Regions from separate parts of the Leuconostoc sp. S50 genome, predicted to be linked through region 2. Evidence: a T-box and tRNA genes for the amino acid it is inferred to sense, from the RefSeq annotation. Region 2 holds a T-box; the other holds one or more tRNA genes.
The links. The T-box of region 2 lies ahead of thrS (threonine--tRNA ligase). A T-box ahead of a tRNA ligase gene usually reads a tRNA of that ligase, here a tRNA-Thr.

Region 1 (10,574 bases), on a different contig from region 2:
TTTCAGTTTGACATTAGGTTTGAAAACTTATACACTATCACTATTAAGAAAAAGAGGTACGGGAACTTGTTGAACAAATTTTAAGATGTAGTGACAACAAACAGGCAACTGTTTTGGTGCGCTTTTCTTGAGATTGGTCTGCAATTTTCGTCAACACGTTAAATGCCCCAGTCTCGCAGTTTGATTGGAGGCATTTTTTGATGCAAGAAACACCCCGAAAGGTATTTTTAGTTGGCTTGACAACGTGTCAGGCAAATTTAACTTATGAATTAGAAGAATTAGGTAACCTAGCAAAAGCAAACAGCTTAGACCCAGTTGAGACTTTTACCCAAAAACTGGAACGCCCTAATCCAGCAACTTATTTTGGTAAAGGCAAAGTCGAGGAAATTAGCGCGGCAGTAGCCACTTATGACGTCGACATGATCGTTGCTAACGACGAGTTGACGCCTTCGCAAATCCGTAATTTGGAAAAAGCGACCAACGCGACTGTGGTTGACCGCACTGGTTTGATTTTAGATATTTTTGCGCAACGTGCACAAACAAAAGTAGCCCAATTACAAGTTCAATTGGCGCGTTTGCAATATCAGTTACCAAGATTACGTACAAGTATGTCAATCACGCTGGATCAGCAAACTGGTGCTGGTGGTGGTGGCTTTACGTCTCGAGGCGCTGGAGAAACAAAACTTGAACAATCTCGTCGTCGTATTACAGCTCAAATGGTTCATATTCGTCAAGAATTAGCAGACCTTGAGAAAGGCGAGACAACACGATCAGCACAACGCCAAAATAATGATCTGCCAAACGTAGCCTTGGTCGGCTACACTAACGCCGGTAAATCAACACTAATGAACCGGATGTTAGCGCGTTTTGGTATTGGTGCTAGTAACGATGATAGCAAACAAGTTTTTGAAAAAGATATGCTTTTTGCCACTTTGAACACAACCGTGCGCCAATTGACATTACCAGATAAAAAACAATTTTTGCTCAGTGATACCGTTGGCTTTGTCTCTAAGCTACCTCACAGCTTAGTCGCTGCTTTTAAATCGACTTTGCAAGAAGCAGCCAGTGCGGATCTACTGTTACACGTCGTCGATGTCTCTGACCCTCACTATCAAGACATGATGACAACCACTAACAAAACATTACAAGAAATTGGTGTTAGCGGTCGTCCAACTATCACAGTTTATAATAAAGCTGACCGTACCGAGCTCGTCTTTCCAGAAGTAACTGGTGAAAATGCCATCACCATTTCTGCATTAGATATTGCTTCCCAAGATGCATTAATTGACCTTATCAAACAACATGTGTTCAAAGATGTCGCAGTCGTTAACTTGCACATCCCTTTTGACAAAGGTAACGTTCAGGCTCAGCTCGCCGCAAAACACACATTTTTACAAGAAGATTATGATGATACTGGCACTCTGATAACCGTTGAACTGTCAACTAATGAACGCGAGACTTTCAAAGATTATATCATTTAAAAAAAGGGCAGCAACCCAATTGTGGTTTGCTGCCCTTTTAATATTTCTCGCTCATCGGGATGACGAGATTTGAACTCACGACCCCCACGTCCCGAACGTGGTGCTCTACCAAGCTGAGCTACATCCCGTTGATACGAGAATAATTTTAACGCAATCAATGCGCCAATTCAAATTTTAATACACTAACGTTTCACCTTTTCTTGGTAGATAGACATTCAAACCTACTTTGCGCAAGGCTTCTGCTTCTTTTTCTGGCTTGAACGAATGCCAAGTAACAGTCTTTTGAGCATTGACATGTTGTGCTAATGACACCAAATCTTCTGGCTTGGCGTGACCACTTGCACCCAAGCGTTGGAGCTCGACATGATTGGCATCTAAGTATGCCTGTAATTCGGCAAAGCGAGGATCATACTCGCCTAAAGGTTCACCATTCATGTGTAGATATACAAATTGACCATCAAATTGATCTAAATCATGTAATTGATTAAAGTGATTTTGAACAACGTAATGATTGGGTTCTGCCACAACGGCTTCCCAATCAATTTCTTTAACATCCGCAACACCCATGGCCCGCATGATTGTTGCAAATTGCTTATCCCAAAGGATTTCACGACCATGAAGCCGTGCTGTATTTTGCAAAGCCTCTAAGCGATCAATGTTACGTTCATAGGGATTAATGACAACCAATTGATGATGTTCATCTAAAATTTGTCCAAAATCTTGTTGCACTGACATCTCAGTATGGCGCACATGTTCCGTTTCGTCATCGGCATCGAAACTAAATTCCGTACCTTCTAACAAAAATAAATCAATGTGTGCTTCACGTAAGATATCTGCCCAATGATTGACACGTTCGGGGTGAGGACCATCAAGTCGCACATCCCCACTATGAACAAACGTGTGTACACCGTCACGGACACGAATTGCAGCAGCGCCACGTGCATCATGGTCAGTTTCGAAAAATGTAACTTCAAAATCACCAAACATCATTGGCGTCTCAAATGGGATCACTTTAATAGTCGCATTAGGCGCAGATTCTGTCCCTAATTCAGTCAAGACCTGATATAAATCAGCCGAAGCTTGACTCATGTAAACATCGGTTGGCTTGGTTAAATACTTCAACGCGCCCATATGATCCAGATGTAAATGAGAAACAAAGATTGTTGTCGCCATATCACTGTCAACATCAGTGAATAAATCAGGTAGTGCTGGTAATGTTCCGTCTGCTAATAAATCGCCAGTCGGCGTTTCAGCCGGGGCAAAATTAACGCCAAAGTCCATTACAAGTCGGGTGTTTCCCTGTGTGAACGAGACCACATTGCCACCAATTGTATTCAGCCCATTTAAAAATTGTACTTGCGTACTCATTATTTATTCTCTTTCAAAGTCTTCTTTGTTTGGTCAGATAATGTTTTCAAAGCGTCTGCAGCAGGTGTTTTCTTCGTCAACATTGAATCAACAGCATTCAGCAAGTTCGTACGGTAATCTTGGTAACCCAAGAATGCAGTGTCTGAGAAGGCACCTGGCAATGAGTCTGACGCTGCTTTAGCTAATGGGTTCTTCTTTAGGTATGCTTTATAAGCAGATGACTTCGTTGCTTTCTTAGTAATTGGCAAGTAACCTGTTGCTTCTGCCCACTTTTCAGTTTGCTTATCAGACATCAAATATTTCATGAATGCCCAAGCGCCTGCTTGTTGCTTCTTAGTGGCTGTTGCCGTAACTACTAAGCTATTACCAGCCAAAACAGTCGCTGATTTGCCTTTGTGAGATGGTAATGGTGCAGTACCCCAATCAAAGTCTTTAGCTGCAGCTGCCTGCGTTGCTGTAATTCCTGCAGATGATGAGAAAGTCAAAGCTGTCTTACCATTGACAAAGTTTGTTGTGCCGTAGATATCAGAACCAGCCGTTTTAGCAGTGCCATCAGCGACCATATCAGTAATCAACTTAGCAGCAGTCACAGCCTTCTTTGAGTCAACATTAACCTTGCCTTTGCTGGTTATCAACGATACACCAGCTGAACGGACCATTGAATCCCATTCCATGTCAAATGACTTATCGAATCCTACTGTTGTAATGCCATCTTTCTTCAAAACGTCAGACATTTTTGCAATATCATCCCACGTTTTTGGCACTGATAAATTGTATTTTTTCAGAAGCGTTTTATTATAGAACATTTCTCGTACAGAGGCTGAGAAAGGTGTTGAGTAGAATTCGCCCTTATACTTAGATTGTTGCAAGAAACCAGAATAAATATTGTTTAATTGCTTCTTTGACAAGCCATTCTTACCATCAACCTGTGATTGAAGTGACGTTACAATACCGTCTTTGACGTAATCAGGTACTTGTGTGTAAGTTGCTTGCGCCATAACTGGCAAAGTCTTTGACTTAGCGCCAGCCATGATTTTTTGGTTCAAAGTCGTATAGTCTCCCTGCGCAGTTGCGACAACCTTATACTTACTTTGTGATTTGTTGAAGGCGTCAATACGCTTTTGCAAAGCGTCTTTGTATGGGCCAGCCATGGCGTGCCAAAATGTGACTTTAACTGGTTTAGTTGCTGCACTCACTGTCTCTGTGTGCACAGCCGACAAACCCGCAAAAGATGAACTTGCCATAATCGTGATAGCAGCCAAAGCTGCAACTTTCTTCCCAGTACTCATGTGTACATGTTTCCTTTCGTGTTCCCAAAAAAATTTAGCTGCTTTTTATAAGCAGTAAAGAGATACCATGTCTCATCACATCTCTTTACCGCCTACAAAACGTGGACAGTAGCTTAACCCTTAATGCCGCCACCAGAAATACCAGCAACAACATATTTATTCAAGAATAAGTACAAGATAACCATAGGTAGAATCACAAACGTAGATGCCGCCATCAATTCCGGATAATTGACACCCGAATCTGAACTGAACGCTTGTAACCCAACAGGTAAAGTACGCATCTTGTCTGTATTTGTGACAATTAATGGCCACATAAATGAGTTCCATGAGCCAATAATTTGTAACAAGCCAATTGCCGTAATGGACGACTTGGCATTTGGTACCAAAATTTGCCACAGAAACTTCCAATCAGAAGCCCCGTCAAGCTTTGCGGCGTAGTAAAGCTGGTCTGGTACACTAGCAAAAGACTGGCGCAAAGTGAATACCGCAAAGAAACTAGCTAACCATGGAATAATCAAAGCGCCATAAGTATTCACCAGATGCATTTGTGATAGTGTCACAAAGTTTGGGATAATCAACATTTCACCCGGTACCATCATTGTTGCTAACAAAATAGTGAAAAGCGTTTTCTTACCAAAAAAATTCATTTTAGCAAACGCAAACGCTGCCATGATGGCTGTGATAATCTGTCCTATCGTAGTCACAAATGATACAACCACTGAATTCAGAAGATACGTTGCAAAAGGTGCTGCTTTCCATGCTGAAATCCAATTAGTGATTTGCAGCTTTTTTGGCAACCAAGTTGGTGGTGTTTGCAATGCTTCAAAACCAGTTTTAAATGATGTTGACACCATCCAGAAGAATGGCAATAACATTGTCAGTGCACCAACCACTAACAGTAAGTAAACGATTGTTTTTGATATTGTCTTTCTCATCGTCAACTCCTCTTAGTAATGAACATGTTTTTTGCTAAACCATGTCTGCAATAATGTCACAATTAAAATCATAAAGAATAATACGACACCTGCGGCCGCAGCGATACCGTATTTGTTTTGCTCATAAAACATACGATATAAGTAAAATACAACTGTCATTGCAGCATTTCCAGGTCCTGCCTGTCCGCCAAACAATGAGAATATTTCATCAAAGACTTTAAACGATCCAATCACAGCATTAACGGCAATCAAAAACGTCATCGGACTAATCATTGGCACTGTAACATGCAAAAAACGTTCCCAAGCGTTGGCACCATCTAAGGTCGCCGCGCTATACAGTCGTTTGTCAACATTATTGAGAGCAACCAAGAAGAGCATAATATTGAAGCCCAAGCTCTTCCAAATAGCCAAAATAATCAACGCTGGCAATGCCCATGTTGGATCATTCAACCAGTCAATTGGATGGATACCTACAAAGCTCAAAAAATAATTCAATAAGCCGGCATCTTTATTATAAATCCACTTCCAAACCATTGATATAGCAACAATACTGGTCACAAATGGTAGAAAATAGATGGTACGGAAGAACCCAGCCAATACTTTAATCTGGTTTAAAAGCACAGCCACGGTCAAAGAAATTATAATTTCTAATGGGACAACACCAACAACGAAAATTAAAGTGTTCGCCACAGCAGAATGAAATAATGGGTCTTCCCATAAATATTTAAAGTTATCAAAACCAAGCGCCATTACTTGGTTCGTGAAAAAGTTATATTGCGTATAAAAACTCATCGCCAAACTTGACACAATCGGGTATAAACTAAAAATCGCAACGATGATTAGCATCGGCAAGACATAAAGCCACCCTTTTAATGTCTGTTTCCAAGTAGGCTTTTGATTGTTCATCATGCGTGATCACCCCTAAGTGGCAACCGCTGACCACTTTGATCGAAAGCGTAAACGCCACTAAGTGCGGCAAAGAGTGTTGTTTCTTGTTCCAAAGGTGCTGCCGTTGTGACTTCTGTTGCAACTAGTTGATGTGATCCAACTGAAATCGCCGCTTGCCGATCACGTCCAAATGACAATACTTCATGGACAACCGCTTGCATTTTGATGGCAGGTGCTTTCACCTCATTTGTTAATGCTTCGGCACGAATACCAATTGTGGCAACGTCACCATCAAATAATTGTCTCACCTCGTCACCAAACTGGTCTGCTGGTACCATATTTAACGCAGGTTCTCCGATAAAGTTAGCGACAAATTGATTATTTGGATTTTCATATAGTGATTGTGGTGCATCATATTGTTGAATGCGACCATCGTTTAATAGCATAATTTTATCAGCAACATGCATTGCTTCACTCTGATCATGCGTAACAAAGACTGTTGTGACGCCTGTTTCCTTTTGAATACGTCGAATTTCTTCGCGCATTTCAACTCTGAGACGTGCATCAAGATTTGAGAGAGGCTCATCAAGTAACAAAATGTTAGGTGATTTTGCTAACGCGCGGGCAATGGCAACACGTTGTTGCTGACCCCCAGACAAATCACTTGGTTTTTTGTTAATTTGATCAGAGACACGAACCAGTTGTGCTAATTCTAAAGCACGCTGTTTACGTGTGGCTTTATCCACCTTAGCCATTTTCATTGGGAAAATAATGTTATCTAAAACGGTCATATGGGGGTACAAGGCATAGTTTTGGAAAACCATCCCAACACCACGTCCCAACGCATCTTGCTTTGTAACATCTTCGTCACCAAAGTATATATTGCCACTAGTTGCTGATAATAGACCCGAGATCAAATTCAGCGTGGTAGATTTACCACCACCTGAGGGTCCTAAGAGTGCAACGAGTTGTCCGTCGGTGATATCAAAATCCATGTCATGTAAGACTTCGATGCCGTTTGGGTAGGTCAAAGTCACGTGATTAAATTTAACTTCCACTGTGTTTCTCTCTTCTTTTTTGTTATAAAGTTAGTATAGATGAAATCATCTGTCCTGTGCAAATGATATGTGGATAAGGACAATTTTTGTCTATGCTTCAAATATAGCAGAGTTCTGTCATGATTATGTAAATATCAGATAAAGATTTCATCATCATTATAATATTAACTGAACATACACAATCTGTACTTAACTATGTCAAGTTTGATTACACGAAAAAAGCTTTGAATGAATAATCATTCAAAGCTTTCATAAATTATGCCGACCGCCGGGCTCAAACCGGCGACCCCCTCATTACTAGTGAGGTGCTCTATCAACTGAGCTAGGTCGGCAGATCAAAGTACTCAAGTATTATATCAAATAATACCAGATACCTCAATATAATAATATGGCGGCGACCATATTATACGGGTGACAGGAATCGAACCTGCACGGATTTCTCCACTGGAACCTAAATCCAGCGCGTCTGCCAGTTCCGCCACACCCGCATGTCTAACACAACCCTTTAATTTTACTGGAAAAATGATTGTACGTCAAGCATTTATTTACCTTTGATCGCAAATAGGCGTAACATGGAGTTAGCGAGGTGACACAACAAATGACAAAAAGAAACGTTACAACAATAATCGAAGCAAAACACAATATTGAATTATTATATTTATCACTACAATCTCAGCTTATTGTCCCAGGTATTCGTGATATAGCTGATGTTTTACTACAAGTTAACAAAAAAATAGACACTAGTAAAAACCCTGAAGCCTTAGTGAACAGAATGATTAATTATATTCGTATCACGGCTTCGTCTGAAAAACTTCATTTTTCAAAAACCGACGAAAAATTGATTATTGATTTAGGCGTGATTGGTCAACGATCCGGTCTGAATGGTCAATATATGGCTGATTTTTCTGATAAATCACAATTCTATAGTTATACCGACACAAATAGATAGATTGAAATTATCACCTTTAATCATTTATCAACAAAAAAGGTTCGATACAGAAAAATGTGTATCGAACCTTTTAATCACCCTATTTGAGTCGCAATTATTATGCTTTTTGTTTTAAGTCACGTTCTCTTACTAACAAATCAAGTAAAATCCCATTTTGCACCAACGCTTGCCACATCCCCGGCGTGTACTTTTCACCACGAATAATCGCTGATACAATCGCTCTGATCAAGCTATAATCCTGAGAAGTATTTGCTAGTTGTGCCACATCTTCTTCTGCCAAACCTTCATGAAATTGATGCTGACGTAACGTGCGATCAAAATTTCTATCATATTCATCAGACTTAAAATAACTCTGCGCTAACGTTAAAATATCGGCTGTATAAGACGGATATGTCGTCTCATGCCATGGAATAGCCTGCCCTTTTGCCTGCCGTAATATACTGATATTTTTATCAAAATCAAATGCTTGCATTGCGATACCTCTTTCCGTGGTATCATTGTATCACTTATCTTTAGTAAGTTCACGCATTTGTGTGCCAAATTTGATAACAGTTCTAACCACAGCATAGACTGGCACTACCAAAATCATACCAACGATACCTTTCAAGTTACCCGCTACCATCAGTAAAATCATAATTGTCAGCGGATGAATCTGTAATGATTTACCAATAACATTTGGATAAATAAAGTTGCCATCCAATTGCTGAACAACTGTCATAACAACTAATACCAAAATCATTTGCTTCCAAGATTGCGTTCCTGCCACTATTAAGGAAGGAATGACACCAATCCAAGGGCCGACATAAGGGACAATATTAGTAATACCGGCGATAACCCCTAAAAGCCAAGCATAAGGTTGACCGATGATTAGGTAGCCAATCGCCATCGCCACCCCAACAAACAGCATTTCAATCGCTTGACCAGAAATATACTTTTCAATCGTGTGATCCATCTTATTCGTCAAATCTGCGACATTATCAGCAAAGCGATCAGGAAAAAGACGTTGTAAAGCTGGCAAGAGACGGTTACCATCACTTAACATATAGAATAAAACAACCGGTATTGTCACTAAGTTAATGGTCACTGACGTGATTGTTGAAATCACATTGCCTAGCGTCCCCGCTGTAATAGTCAAAAACGAAGCTGCATACTTACCAACTGCACTTTTCACCTCATCAACATCAATCGACAAATGCAAACTGTTAAACCATTTACTTTGCAACGTATCATTAACATAAGTTTGAACCGTCTTTGCAAATCCCGGCAAAGCGTTAATCAGATTGGTCATTTCACGAACCAAGGTTGGCACCAGCAATATTAAAGCCCCACCAATCACCGTTAAAAACAGCACAAATGTTATGATAACGGCCAGTTGATGTGGCATTTTGTGATTTTTAATGGTGATTTTTTCAAGTAAGGTCAAGATAGGTTTCAAGACATAGTACAAAAAACCGGCTACAATTAACGGTACGAATACCGTTGAAATGAAAACTGATATTGGCTGCATCAAAAAGTCAAAACGTGACACAATCCAAATTAGTGCCGACAGTGCTAATAATTCTATTGTCCAAAAAAACAAATTTTTATATTTCAGATTCGGAAACATTTAATTTCTCCAGCAATTTATATTGTAATTTTGGCAGACTTAGTTCTGCCAATTCTTCTTGACTAAAGTATCGTTGCCGTGAATCCGGTGTAATTGGTGTCGATTTGACCAACCAAATCTCCCAACGGCGATGTGTGAAAATATGAACCACGGGCTTAATATTGAGCATGTCACCCTGAATGTCTTCCACACTGGTAATCGGTGTTAATGGAAACGTCCAAAAATTAGCCAACAATCCTGTTTCTGGTCTCTGTTCTAAAAGTAAGTCACCGTTTTGCTCATAAACATGAGCCACAAACATTTGCTTGACTGGTTTGGGTTTGGGTGTTTTAACCGGATAATGACTTTCAACACCATCACGATAGGCCGCATTAAAAGATTTTACTGGTGAATGTTGCGTATCAGGGCTTTTAGCGGACATATAGCTAGCACCTAAGTCCATAATTGCCTGATTAAAGTCCCCCGGCCGTTTAGGATCAACAATTGGCAAAATGGCATCATAAAATATTTGGCGTGACTTAGGCTGTGCAATATCTGCATCAATCTTTAATAAACGACTAAACACACGATATTGATTACCATCAACCGCTGGTACCACTTCGCCAAAACTGATTGAACCAATCGCAGCAGCTGTGTAGGGTCCCACGCCCGGCAAAGTCTGTAAATCTTTGCTGGTCGTTGGCCACTCACCATTATATTCCCGAACAACGTATTGCGCTGCTTTTTGGAGATTGCGCGCACGCGAATAATAGCCAAGTCCTTCCCACAATTTTAACACAACTTCCTCAGGTGCCTGTGCTAAGGCGCTCACTGTCGGTAACTGCTGCATAAATCGTTCAAAATAAGGAATAACCGTGGCAACTTGCGTTTGTTGTAACATTATTTCTGAGACCATCACACGGTAAGGATCATGATTTTGCCGCCAAGGCAAGTTTTTACGCCCCTCGTCATCATACCAACGAAGTAGTGTATCCCGAAAAGATTCAATTGTTTGTTCAGA
Region 2 (10,574 bases):
CAGATAGGCGAATGTGAATAGGGTGCGTTAGCTTTTGTGTCTCGATACCTTTGGCATCCAATTGCGCTGAAAAAATACCACTGAGCGCTTCTAGTTCACTGACCGTTGGCATGATGGCTTCATTTTCCCAAGCCAAAACGGTTTCACTTTCAACATCAAGTGCATCAGCAATTTCTTGACGGGTCATTTGGGTTAACTGTTGTAATTTTTCAATATTATTCATGGTTTCATCTCATACCATCGGTATTCCGAGGGCTTATCTCATTTTCTTTCTATTGTAACACGAGAGCAATCATTACTTAATTGAATTTATCATAAAACCACCTGATATAGTAGTACATCAGGTGGTTACGATATATTTTATTATTTAGATAACTTCTTTTGTCGGCGTGAAATCATCGCTGAACGAATGATACCAATAATCGTTGGCAACAATGTTACTAAGGCGATCCCTAAAATAATAATTGAAAAATGCGCCTTAACAAACGGAATATTGCCAAACAAGTAACCTGCCCCTGTGGCAATCAAGCTCCACGTAAACGCAGCAATCACGCTGTTTTTCAAAAAGCGGCTATACGGGAACTGACTAATACCTGCCACAAACGGCACAAAGGTTCTCACAATTGGCATGTAACGCGCAATAATGATGGCAACCGCACCCCTTTTCTCGAAAAAGCCCTCCGCTTCTCGAATATGCTCCTCTTTAATGAAGCGCCCAATTAAGGGGTGCCGAATCAGCTGATAACCACCTGTTCGGCCAATCCAAAAGTTCAAAGAGTCACCCAAAACGGCTGCAAAAAAGAAAACAAACATAAACACCCAATGATTTAGTCCGGCATTGAGTCCAGCCGGCGTGGCAGCAATTGCACCCGCAGCAAATAGTAAGGAATCCCCAGGTAAAAAGGGCATGATGACTGCACCAGTTTCAATAAAAATAACTGCGAATAAGATAAGATATGTCCATAAACCAAATGATTGCACCAAATTAGCAATATGAGCATCGATATGTAGAATAAAATCAATTAAAAAAGCCATGATGAGTTTGCGCCGGTCATAATCTGCAACAGCGACGCATTTTCCTTCCAATTTCAGTAATTCTATTTTACCATATCGTTGTTACAACAACGACGCAACTATTGATTGTCGCTTTACTTAGTCGAAAAAAGTCTTTCTAGGGTATTAACATCATCTTCAAAATTCGCAAAAGCACTATCAAGATACTCCCCACTGACCATATCAACCCCTGCTGACTTAATGAGATTAACTGGATAATCGACACCGCCTGAAGCCAAAAAACGATGATAGTGATCTAGCACTTGCTTATCGCCACTCAAGATTTTATTGGCAATCGCACTGGCCACCGCATACGATGTCGCATATTGATAGACATAGAAATTGTAATAAAAATGTGGCACGCTGGCAAAATGTACACTATAACTGTCATCCGGAAAATCATCAACAATCTGCTCACCATTGAATTGATGCTCTAATTGTGTCGCCATTTGATTCAATACTGTTAAAGACAATGCTTGACCATTTTGCTCTGTTTGGTATGTTAGTTGCTCAAATTCTGCAAACTTTACCTGAGTAACAAACGTTCCCAAAAAAGTAGCAATTGATTTGGTACGCAAATAAATTTGCGCGTCACGGTCATTTTGGTATTTTTTGATCAAATAATTTTGCAATAAAATCTCGTTGAGCGTGGAAGCAATCTCGGCATTGAAAGTTGCCGCTTCACTATATTGAACCGGTTGTGTTTGATTACTTCGGACACTGTGTATCGCGTGACCCATTTCATGCACCAAAATATTAGTGCTATACAATTTATTTGTCCAATTTAATAAAATATACGGATGAACTGTTGCAATACCAATTTCAAAACCACCAGAAGACTTGCCGACATTTTCTGCAACATCAATCCAGCGATTATTTAATGCCTCTTTAACTTGGTTAACGTAATCCTCACCAAGTGGCTGCAATGCCTCTAGTGCCAGCTTTTTTCCCTCTTCATAGGTTGTTGGCAAGAAATCTTTACCAGTTAATGGTACAGATAGATCATAGTGATGTAACTGCTCAACCCCAAGCACTTTTTTTCTTAAATCGTAATAGCGGTAAACCGTATTGATATGTTCATGGGTTTTACTGATGAGCACGTCATATAGTGCTTCGGGAATGTTATTTTGTGCTAATTGCTGTGAGCGCGCACTGTGATAGCCACGTAAAGCAGCAATCGTATTTTGACTGTGAACATGGGTATTATAAAGTTTAGCCATGGTGTGCGAAACGCTAATATGCGCATGCGCTATCATATCAACGGCCTTTTTTCTGATGTCACGATTTTGCGACTGAATAAACTGCGAAGCATTCCCCATGGTTAATTCAATTTCATCGCCATTTTCATCTTTCAATGTACCAAAATTCAAATCAATATCATTAAGCGTGTCAAAAATATCATTAGGACTCTGAAGAGTTGCGTTTAACGTACCCAATAATTTTTCTTCTGTCGCTGTTAATTGATGGGCACTATTTAAACGAATTCTGTCAAAATAAAATTGATAATTTAACAATTTTGGTTCTTGCGTCATATATGACTTCAATTTATCGGATTTAATACCTGATATTTCAATTTTGTAAAAAGCTGTCCCCGCGTAAAAAGTTGCCATGAGGTCCTCAGATGCCCCCTTAACTTGCTGGGCAACTGGATTGGTCATATCGCTAGCATACAAAAGTTCTGCATAAGCCCAAGTTTTATCAATATTAACGTCGATCACATTCACTAACTTTTCAGTTGCCAACAATAAATTTTGAGGACTATCACCCAGATGATCTTTAAAGTCCGCAAAATGTTTAATTGTAGCTGTCGTTTGTTGGCACGCATTATCGTAATCTGCTTTTGTTTTAAAAATGTCAGTTAAGTCCCAAGTCAAATTCACCGGAACTTCGGACCGCTTTAGTTTTCTTTTATGAGTCATGATGAGTTTTTCCTTTTCATATTCTAACATTCATCATATCTTTTTAAAATAAAAAAGCAAGCCATTAAGACTTACTTTGCAAAGCTAATTGTTTTAGGTTGTCTCATTGCAATGAGACCAAAGACAATGAGCCATATCGTTGACCCTAGCGCCGGAACACGGGATTCAGGATTGAAAAATAGCGTTATGAACACAAAAACAAAAAATACAATGGCCATTGGCACAAGCACTTTTGGTGCAATCACTAGGAAACCATCCGACATATAATCGTTCGATTGACGATAACGCATGTAGGCAATCAAAATGAGGACATAGATCATCAAAAACAGATCTGTGGATGCACTTGTCACGAAACTAAAAGCATTGGTGATCGTTGGAATTAATGAAATAATTGCAGAAAATGCAACCATTAGAGATGTAAACAAAATTGCTCTCACTGGTAATTTAGCATGAGACATTTTACGGAATGGTTTTATAAATGAAGCTTTTGACTGATAAGCCAAGGCGTAAAAATTACGACTAGCACTAAATAACACCGAATTGAGGGCCGACGCAGCACTAGTTAATACAACAAAGTTCACCAAGGCTGCCGCCCATTTAATGCCAGCCAATTGGAATACCATTACAAACGGGCTCTGATTAGCAGGAATTTTTTGCCAAGGATAAATCGTCATGATAATAAATAACGCACCAAGATAAAAGAACAAGATTCGCCATGGAATTTGATTAATAGCTTTTGGCAAGACAGCACGGGGATTCTCTGTTTCTGCCGTGGTCATGCCAATAAATTCCATACCAACAAAGGCAAACATCACCATTTGAAAAGCATTAATAAAGTTACCAACACCATTTGGAAAAAGACTAAAATGATGCCAAACATTACTGAATGCAACATCACCAACCGTTGTTTTAAAGCCCGTCAATGCCATGATGATACCTGTGGCAATCAGTGCCAAAATAGCTACGATTTTAATCATTGCAAACCAAAATTCCGTTTCACCATACAAAGCAACCGTAACCAAATTCACACATGTCAATAATACCAAAATCACGACTTGAATCAGCCAACTTGGCAAATCTGGCAGCCAAAACTGAATATATTTTGCAACAGCAGTCAACTCGGCCATGCCCATAAACACAATTGTTAGCCAATAAGACCATCGCGCAAAAAAGCCAGCACGATTCCCCATATATTTAGTAATGAAGGTGATAAAAGTATGTTGCGTTGGATCCGCATATAACAACTCACCAATAGCGCGCATCATCACAAACATAAAAAAACCAATGATGAGATAAACCAACAGGATAGATGGTCCGGCAAAATGAATGGAATTTCCAGCACCCATAAACAAACCGGTCCCAATTGTGCCGCCAATAGCAATTAGTTGCACATGTCGATTTTTTAGACCATGTTGCTGCGGTTGATGACTCTCTTTCGTTTCTGACATATTAATATTTAAATTCTCCTTTTACTGCAAAGCACCCTGCGAAATTCGTAGGGTGCTTTTATAACAACGCCATAATTGAACTTTTTAATCGTTAATCGTTTACTTCACGCGAATAGTGTGAAACATCAGTCAATATGATGTTTTGGAAGTCTTCAAATGACATGGTTTGTGTCTTGTCTTCGCCATATTTACGGACTGTGACAGTTTGACCATCAACCTCAGAATCACCTAGAACCAAAGTATATGGAATCTTGTTTGTTTGTGCTTCTCGGATTAAATAACCCATCTTGGCATCTTTAGTTTCAACATGTGCACGCAATCCAGCAGCTTGCAACTTTTGTTGAATATCTCGAGAATACTCGCCATGCGCATCAACATTCACGGGAATGATTTGCACTTGTAGTGGTGCTAACCATGTTGGGAAAGCGCCCTTATACATTTCAATCAAGTAAGCTGTAAAGCGCTCCATTGTGCCCACAATACCACGGTGTAACATAACCGGACGATGGTTATCTTGTCCATCAGCACCAATATAAGTCAAATTGAAACGTTCTGGTAACAGAAAATCAAGTTGAATGGTTGACATTGTTTCCTCACCACCCAATGCTGTCTTAGTTTGGACATCTAACTTGGGACCGTAAAAGGCAGCTTCACCTTCTGCTTCAAAGTAATCAAGGTTAAGATCATCCATTGCGCGTTTCAATTGTGCTTGAGACTTTTCCCACATGTCATCATCATCAAAATACTTTTCTGTATTTTTAGGATCACGATATGACAAGCGGAAACGATAGTCAGTGATGTCAAAATCACGATAAACTTCCATCATCATTGTCAAAATTGATTTAAATTCTTCTTCAAGCTTTTCGGGTTCAACAAATGTATGCCCATCGTTTAAAGTCATTTCACGAACACGTGACAATCCTGTCAAAGCTCCTGATTTTTCATAACGATGCATCATACCAAGCTCTGCAATGCGCATGGGCAATTCTCGATATGATCGTGGCTTATGTTTGAAGACCATAATATGTGAAGGACAATTCATTGGCCGCAACTCTAGGAATTCGCCATCACCCATATCCATTGGTGGGAACATATCTTCACGGTAGTGATCCCAATGCCCCGACGTTTTATACAAATTCAGGTTCGACAACACTGGTGTATAAACATGTTGGTAGCCATTTGCTAATTCTTTGTCGATAATATAACGTTCAACTTGTCGACGAATAGTTGCACCATTTGGTAACCACACTGGCAACCCAGAGCCAACTTCTTGGCTAGTGAAGAACAAGTCTAGATCACGACCAATGGTACGATGATCACGTTCTTTAGCCTCCTCACGACGTTTAACTTCGGCATCGACGTCAGCTTGCTTCCATTCGGCAATACCATAAATACGTTGCATCATTGGATTAGATGATTTACCACGCCAGTAGGCTCCGGCAACTGAAGTTAATTTGAAATGTTTTACCCAACCTGTTGATGGCACAAGTCCACCTTTGTCTAATTCAACATGATCGCCTTGAACAGCAATTGTGATTTTCTCATCGGCTGGCAAATCATTAATGAGTTCAATCTTGTATGGATCATTTTTAAATAATGTCAACGCTTCGTCACGTGAAATTTCGCGTGATACAATTGGCAAATCTTCTGCAACAATCTTGTGCATCATGGCTTCAATTTCTGCAAAATCGTCAATTGAGACTTGATTACCTGAACCGTTATCAGTGTCATAATAAAAGCCATTATCAATAAATGGTCCAACACCAAAGTGCATATTGGCAAACTTAGGAATACGTTTCAAAGCTTGCGCCAACAAATGAGATGCTGAATGACGTAAAAGTTCCAACGCTTCATCATCGCTTGTTGTAATTAATGCGAATTCACCATCATTTTCAAGTGCATCATTCATGCCAACATATTGACCATTCAACTTCGCGGAAACCGCTTTTTTGGCCAGAGACTTTGAAATGCCAGCTGCAACCTCAATTGGTTTTGTACCTGCTGCAAAAGATTTTACAGCGCCATCTGGAAATGTTAATTGAATTTCTGTCATATACTTTCCCTCTTCATATTAAATATCAAATTACGTTTTGAAACCCTGTTAAGTGCTTGAAAAAAGCGTCCCTCTGAGCCAAAAGGCTCAAAGGGACGCTTTACCGTGGTACCACCCAAGTTTTGCACCATTAAGATGCAACTTAAATGACAGCTAACGGCGTCACCCGAATGAATTTCGCTATATTCTACTCATCATCACTCAAAGGTAGTCTATCAAACCTACGTTGTTCATTTCCACCAAACATGAACTCTCTTTAAACGCACAGCAATCAAGTTGTCCTCATCAAAGTTTCTAAAAATAATCTTAGCACTTTTTTAGAATTTTTGCAATTTAATTTTTCAAATCCACCAATACCTGCTTCAAAGCATCATGGGCAACGTCATCATGATCAAGAATACCATTGTCATACACGTTTTGTAATGCTGCTATTTGTTCTTTTGATAATGCCATTATATTACTCTCCTTTTATATCACTTGTTTTACACTTACTGTTCAATACCAGAACTGCCATCCGAAACATTGACATGTCGTGGTCTGGAGCCATCAGCTGGACCGATATAACCACTTGCTTCTAAGTCATCAATTAGGCGCGCAGCTCGATTATAGCCAATCCTAAATCGTCGTTGTAATAACGAAGTCGATGCCTTTTGTTGTTCAATCACAAATTGCAATGCGTCTTGGAACAATTCATCCTCACTATTACCATCCGACATATCACTACTATCTTGAGCCACTTCTTCATCGGTCACTGTCATAGCTTCAGAATATTGAACCTCTTGCTGTGCTTTAACAAAATCTACTACACTAGTAACATCAGCGTTACTAATGAAAGCACCTTGTACACGTTGCGTCGGCTTGCCTGGTGGCGCAAAAATCATGTCCCCTCTGCCTAACAACTTTTCTGCACCGTTACTATCCAAAATCGTACGTGAATCAATGCCTGAAGCGGTTCTGAAAGCAATTCTTCCAGGAATGTTACTTTTGATAGTACCATTGACTACTTTAACATCTGGACGCTGAGTAGCCAAAATCATATGAATGCCAGCTGCTCTGGCTTTGGCACCTAATCGGGCAATAGAAACCTCAATTTCACTACCAACCGTGCTCATTAAATCTGCAAACTCATCGACAATTGCGACGATATATGGCATTTTTTGCATAATCGGATCACCTGTTTCAACGGCATCAGCATTTTGTTTATCAACTGCAGCGTTATATTCACCAATATTACGTTTGCCAAACTGTGCTAGCAATTTATAACGATTTTCCATTTCGTCAACTACTTTTTGCAATGATTTGGCAGCTTTTCTTGGCTCAGAAACAACCGGCGTTAACAAATGCGGAATGCCATTATAAATCGATAATTCAACTACTTTGGGATCAACCATCATTAATTTAACTTCATTAGGCTTGGCTCGAAGTAGAATTGAAATGATAATGCCGTTGAGGCCCACAGATTTACCAGATCCTGTTGAACCGGCAATTAATAAATGTGGCATGGCTGATAAATCGGCCATAATAATATTACCAGTAACATCTCTCCCAAGTGGCACATTTAATGGATTATCATCAAACGGTGCATGTTCAATCATATCTCGGAACCCAACAGTTGCCTGTGTATCATTTGGTACTTCAATACCAACATATGGTTTCCCTGGAATTGGTGCCTCTATACGTATTGATTTAGCTGCTAGTGCTAACGCCAAATCATCTGCTAAATTGGCTATACGATTCACTTTAACCCCTTGTCCGGGTTTTAATTCATACTGCGTAACAGTTGGCCCCAACGACACACTTGTCACTTCAGCTTCCACACCAAAACTTTGTAATGTGTCATGAACTAAGCGTGACTTCTCAGTCAAACTTTTAAATTCTTTTGTTTGATCCGCCGGAGGTACCTGTGTTAACAAGTCTGCTGACGGCAGCTGATAGTCTGGATTATTCGCCTCTGGTGTATCGGTCGCTAGTGAAACCTCTTCGTCGCCCTGTGACCCTTTTGGATCGGATTGAGGTAATTCATCTGATGGTTTGTCATCATCAGTCGGCACTGGTCCATTCCACTTGATTTCTGGTTCAATAAATTCATGCGTTTGAGGTTGAGAGACATCTTCATTTATATTGTCAGCCTGATTAGCTACTTCTGACGTAGTTGAATGATCAACACCTAAAGGATTGTCACCATAATCGGTAATATCTTTTTTACGGGTATTTCTTTTAAATAGTGGCTCGCGTTTTGGCGCGTTAGCCCTTTGTTCCTGAATATAGGCCACACCCTCTTGCGCTTTTTCAACACTTTTTTCAGCAATATCACGTGCTGGAATTCGGAAAAAGATAATCACACCAGCGAATAATAACAGAGTTGTGACAATCCAAGTACCAACATTTGACATTAACATGAACAAAACATGGTACACTATAGCACCAATCACGCCACCACCAACTGGGGTGTTAGCTGATTGGTTAACAAAATCTTGTTTAATAATGCGAATGACTTCATTTACATATCCGGTACCATCTTGCAGCGTATAGGTGAAGAACAGTAAAGAGGAAATAACTTCAATGGCAACAAATGCCATGCTGGCTCCTATCCAAAAATGCCCAGCAACTTTCGGCAACTTTCGCATGAGCATATAATATAGTACACCGACTGTTAAGGGGACAATAATTGCTAGGTAAATGTTTCCAAAGAAAAACCGGAAAATATTCGCTACAAAAATGCCAATTAAACCCAGTTTAAAAGTCCCTAAAATGCCTAGAATAGCGCTAATTAATAACGTCAAATTTCTAGCAAGTGGGTGTTGTTGTTTTTTTGCACGTGAACTCGTAGTTCGTCGTTTTCTGGTTGTTTTTCTGGTCGCCAAAATTATTACCTCAATATATTACTAACGCCCTATTTTATCATGTTTAAAATACGAACGCGTGTTCATCTCGAATTCTTAAGAATTGCTTAACTGTAAACGGGGTCGGAAAATTTCAACAATGAAACACAAAAAGCCGCAACCGAAGTTGCGACTTTTAGTAGCTCGTGAGAGAATCGAACTCTCGATTCCGCCGTGAAAGGGCAGCGTCTTCGCCACTTGACCAACGAGCCATGGTCTTTGTTATTTCGCTGTTGAAACAACTATATAATCATAACAAGTTTTTTTAGTGACGTCAACCCCCTATTTCAGTTTATCTTGTTCGTAGGTATGAACAGTATCAAGATTTGGAAACGACTGTTGACGTAGCGCCTCATAAATCACAATGGCAACAGTATTTGATAAATTCAATGATCGTATATGGGTGTCATCTTGTGGAATCCGAATGGCCTTTTCTGGATTTTGACGCATAAATACTTCTGGTAAACCAGTCGTTTCTTTACCAAATAGGAAGTAATTATCCCCATCTGTCTTTGTATAGTCAGGCTCTGTATAATCTTGGTTCGCAAATTTAGAAACCAGATACAATTGATCCGTAGGTGCCAACGTTTCCAAAAAATCCGGTAAGCTTGAATGCCTTACCAACTGCACGTGCTCCCAATAATCAAGTCCAGCGCGTTTAACATGCTTATCATCTAAATCAAAACCCAAGGGCTCAATTAAATGTAAAACAGCATCCGTACCAGCCGTTGTACGCGCAATGTTCCCTGTATTAGCAGGCATTAATGGTTCAAATAAAACAACATGATTAGTCATTTTTCAATAGTTCCTTCCACTTTAAACAATTCTGAATTATGTCGCCACCACTCGTAAATGTGCGTGACAAGGACTTTAACAACAGCGTATGCAGGAACGCCTAACACGACACCTAGTACACCAAAAATATGACCGCCGCTTAGCAATACGACGATAACTGTTACAGGATGAATAGATAACGCTTCACCTAGTATTTTTGGTGCAATAACATGCCCCTCTATTGGCTGTTCGATTACCAAAACGATTATCGCCAAAATCAGCAATTTTGGTCCACCAGCAATTAACGCTACTGTAAATACTGGTACTTGGGCAAGAATAGATCCCACATACGGGATCATATTAAAGAAGCCAGCCATTAAAGCCAATAATATACCATACGGCAATCCAATGACGGTGTAACCAATCGAGAACATAATGATAACCG

Region 1: it encodes a tRNA-Thr, which carries the amino acid that the T-box ahead of thrS (threonine--tRNA ligase) is inferred to sense. The anticodon was not compared.

The regions. Positions count from the first base shown of each region.
Region 1 covers NZ_JACVUE010000003.1:12,974-23,547, forward strand. The annotation lists gene hflX (GTPase HflX) at 201-1,481, shown strand; tRNA gene IAE53_RS03920 (tRNA-Pro) at 1,536-1,609, opposite strand; gene IAE53_RS03925 (MBL fold metallo-hydrolase) at 1,656-2,849, opposite strand; gene IAE53_RS03930 (ABC transporter substrate-binding protein) at 2,849-4,138, opposite strand; gene IAE53_RS03935 (carbohydrate ABC transporter permease) at 4,252-5,073, opposite strand; gene IAE53_RS03940 (carbohydrate ABC transporter permease) at 5,086-5,979, opposite strand; gene IAE53_RS03945 (ABC transporter ATP-binding protein) at 5,979-7,019, opposite strand; tRNA gene IAE53_RS03950 (tRNA-Thr) at 7,279-7,351, opposite strand; tRNA gene IAE53_RS03955 (tRNA-Leu) at 7,426-7,507, opposite strand; gene IAE53_RS03960 (bacteriocin immunity protein) at 7,618-7,968, shown strand; gene IAE53_RS03965 (DUF6508 domain-containing protein) at 8,066-8,440, opposite strand; gene IAE53_RS03970 (AI-2E family transporter) at 8,471-9,574, opposite strand; gene mutY (A/G-specific adenine glycosylase) at 9,552-10,574, opposite strand, start outside.
Region 2 covers NZ_JACVUE010000001.1:326,670-337,243, reverse strand. The annotation lists gene IAE53_RS01570 (XRE family transcriptional regulator) at 1-223, opposite strand, end outside; gene IAE53_RS01565 (VTT domain-containing protein) at 364-1,035, opposite strand; gene pepF (oligoendopeptidase F) at 1,149-2,972, opposite strand; gene IAE53_RS01555 (amino acid permease) at 3,044-4,420, opposite strand; gene thrS (threonine--tRNA ligase) at 4,512-6,473, opposite strand; T-box leader at 6,562-6,771, opposite strand; gene IAE53_RS01545 (DNA translocase FtsK) at 6,962-9,337, opposite strand; tRNA gene IAE53_RS01540 (tRNA-Glu) at 9,496-9,567, opposite strand; gene IAE53_RS01535 (tRNA (cytidine(34)-2'-O)-methyltransferase) at 9,638-10,150, opposite strand; gene IAE53_RS01530 (AI-2E family transporter) at 10,147-10,574, opposite strand, start outside.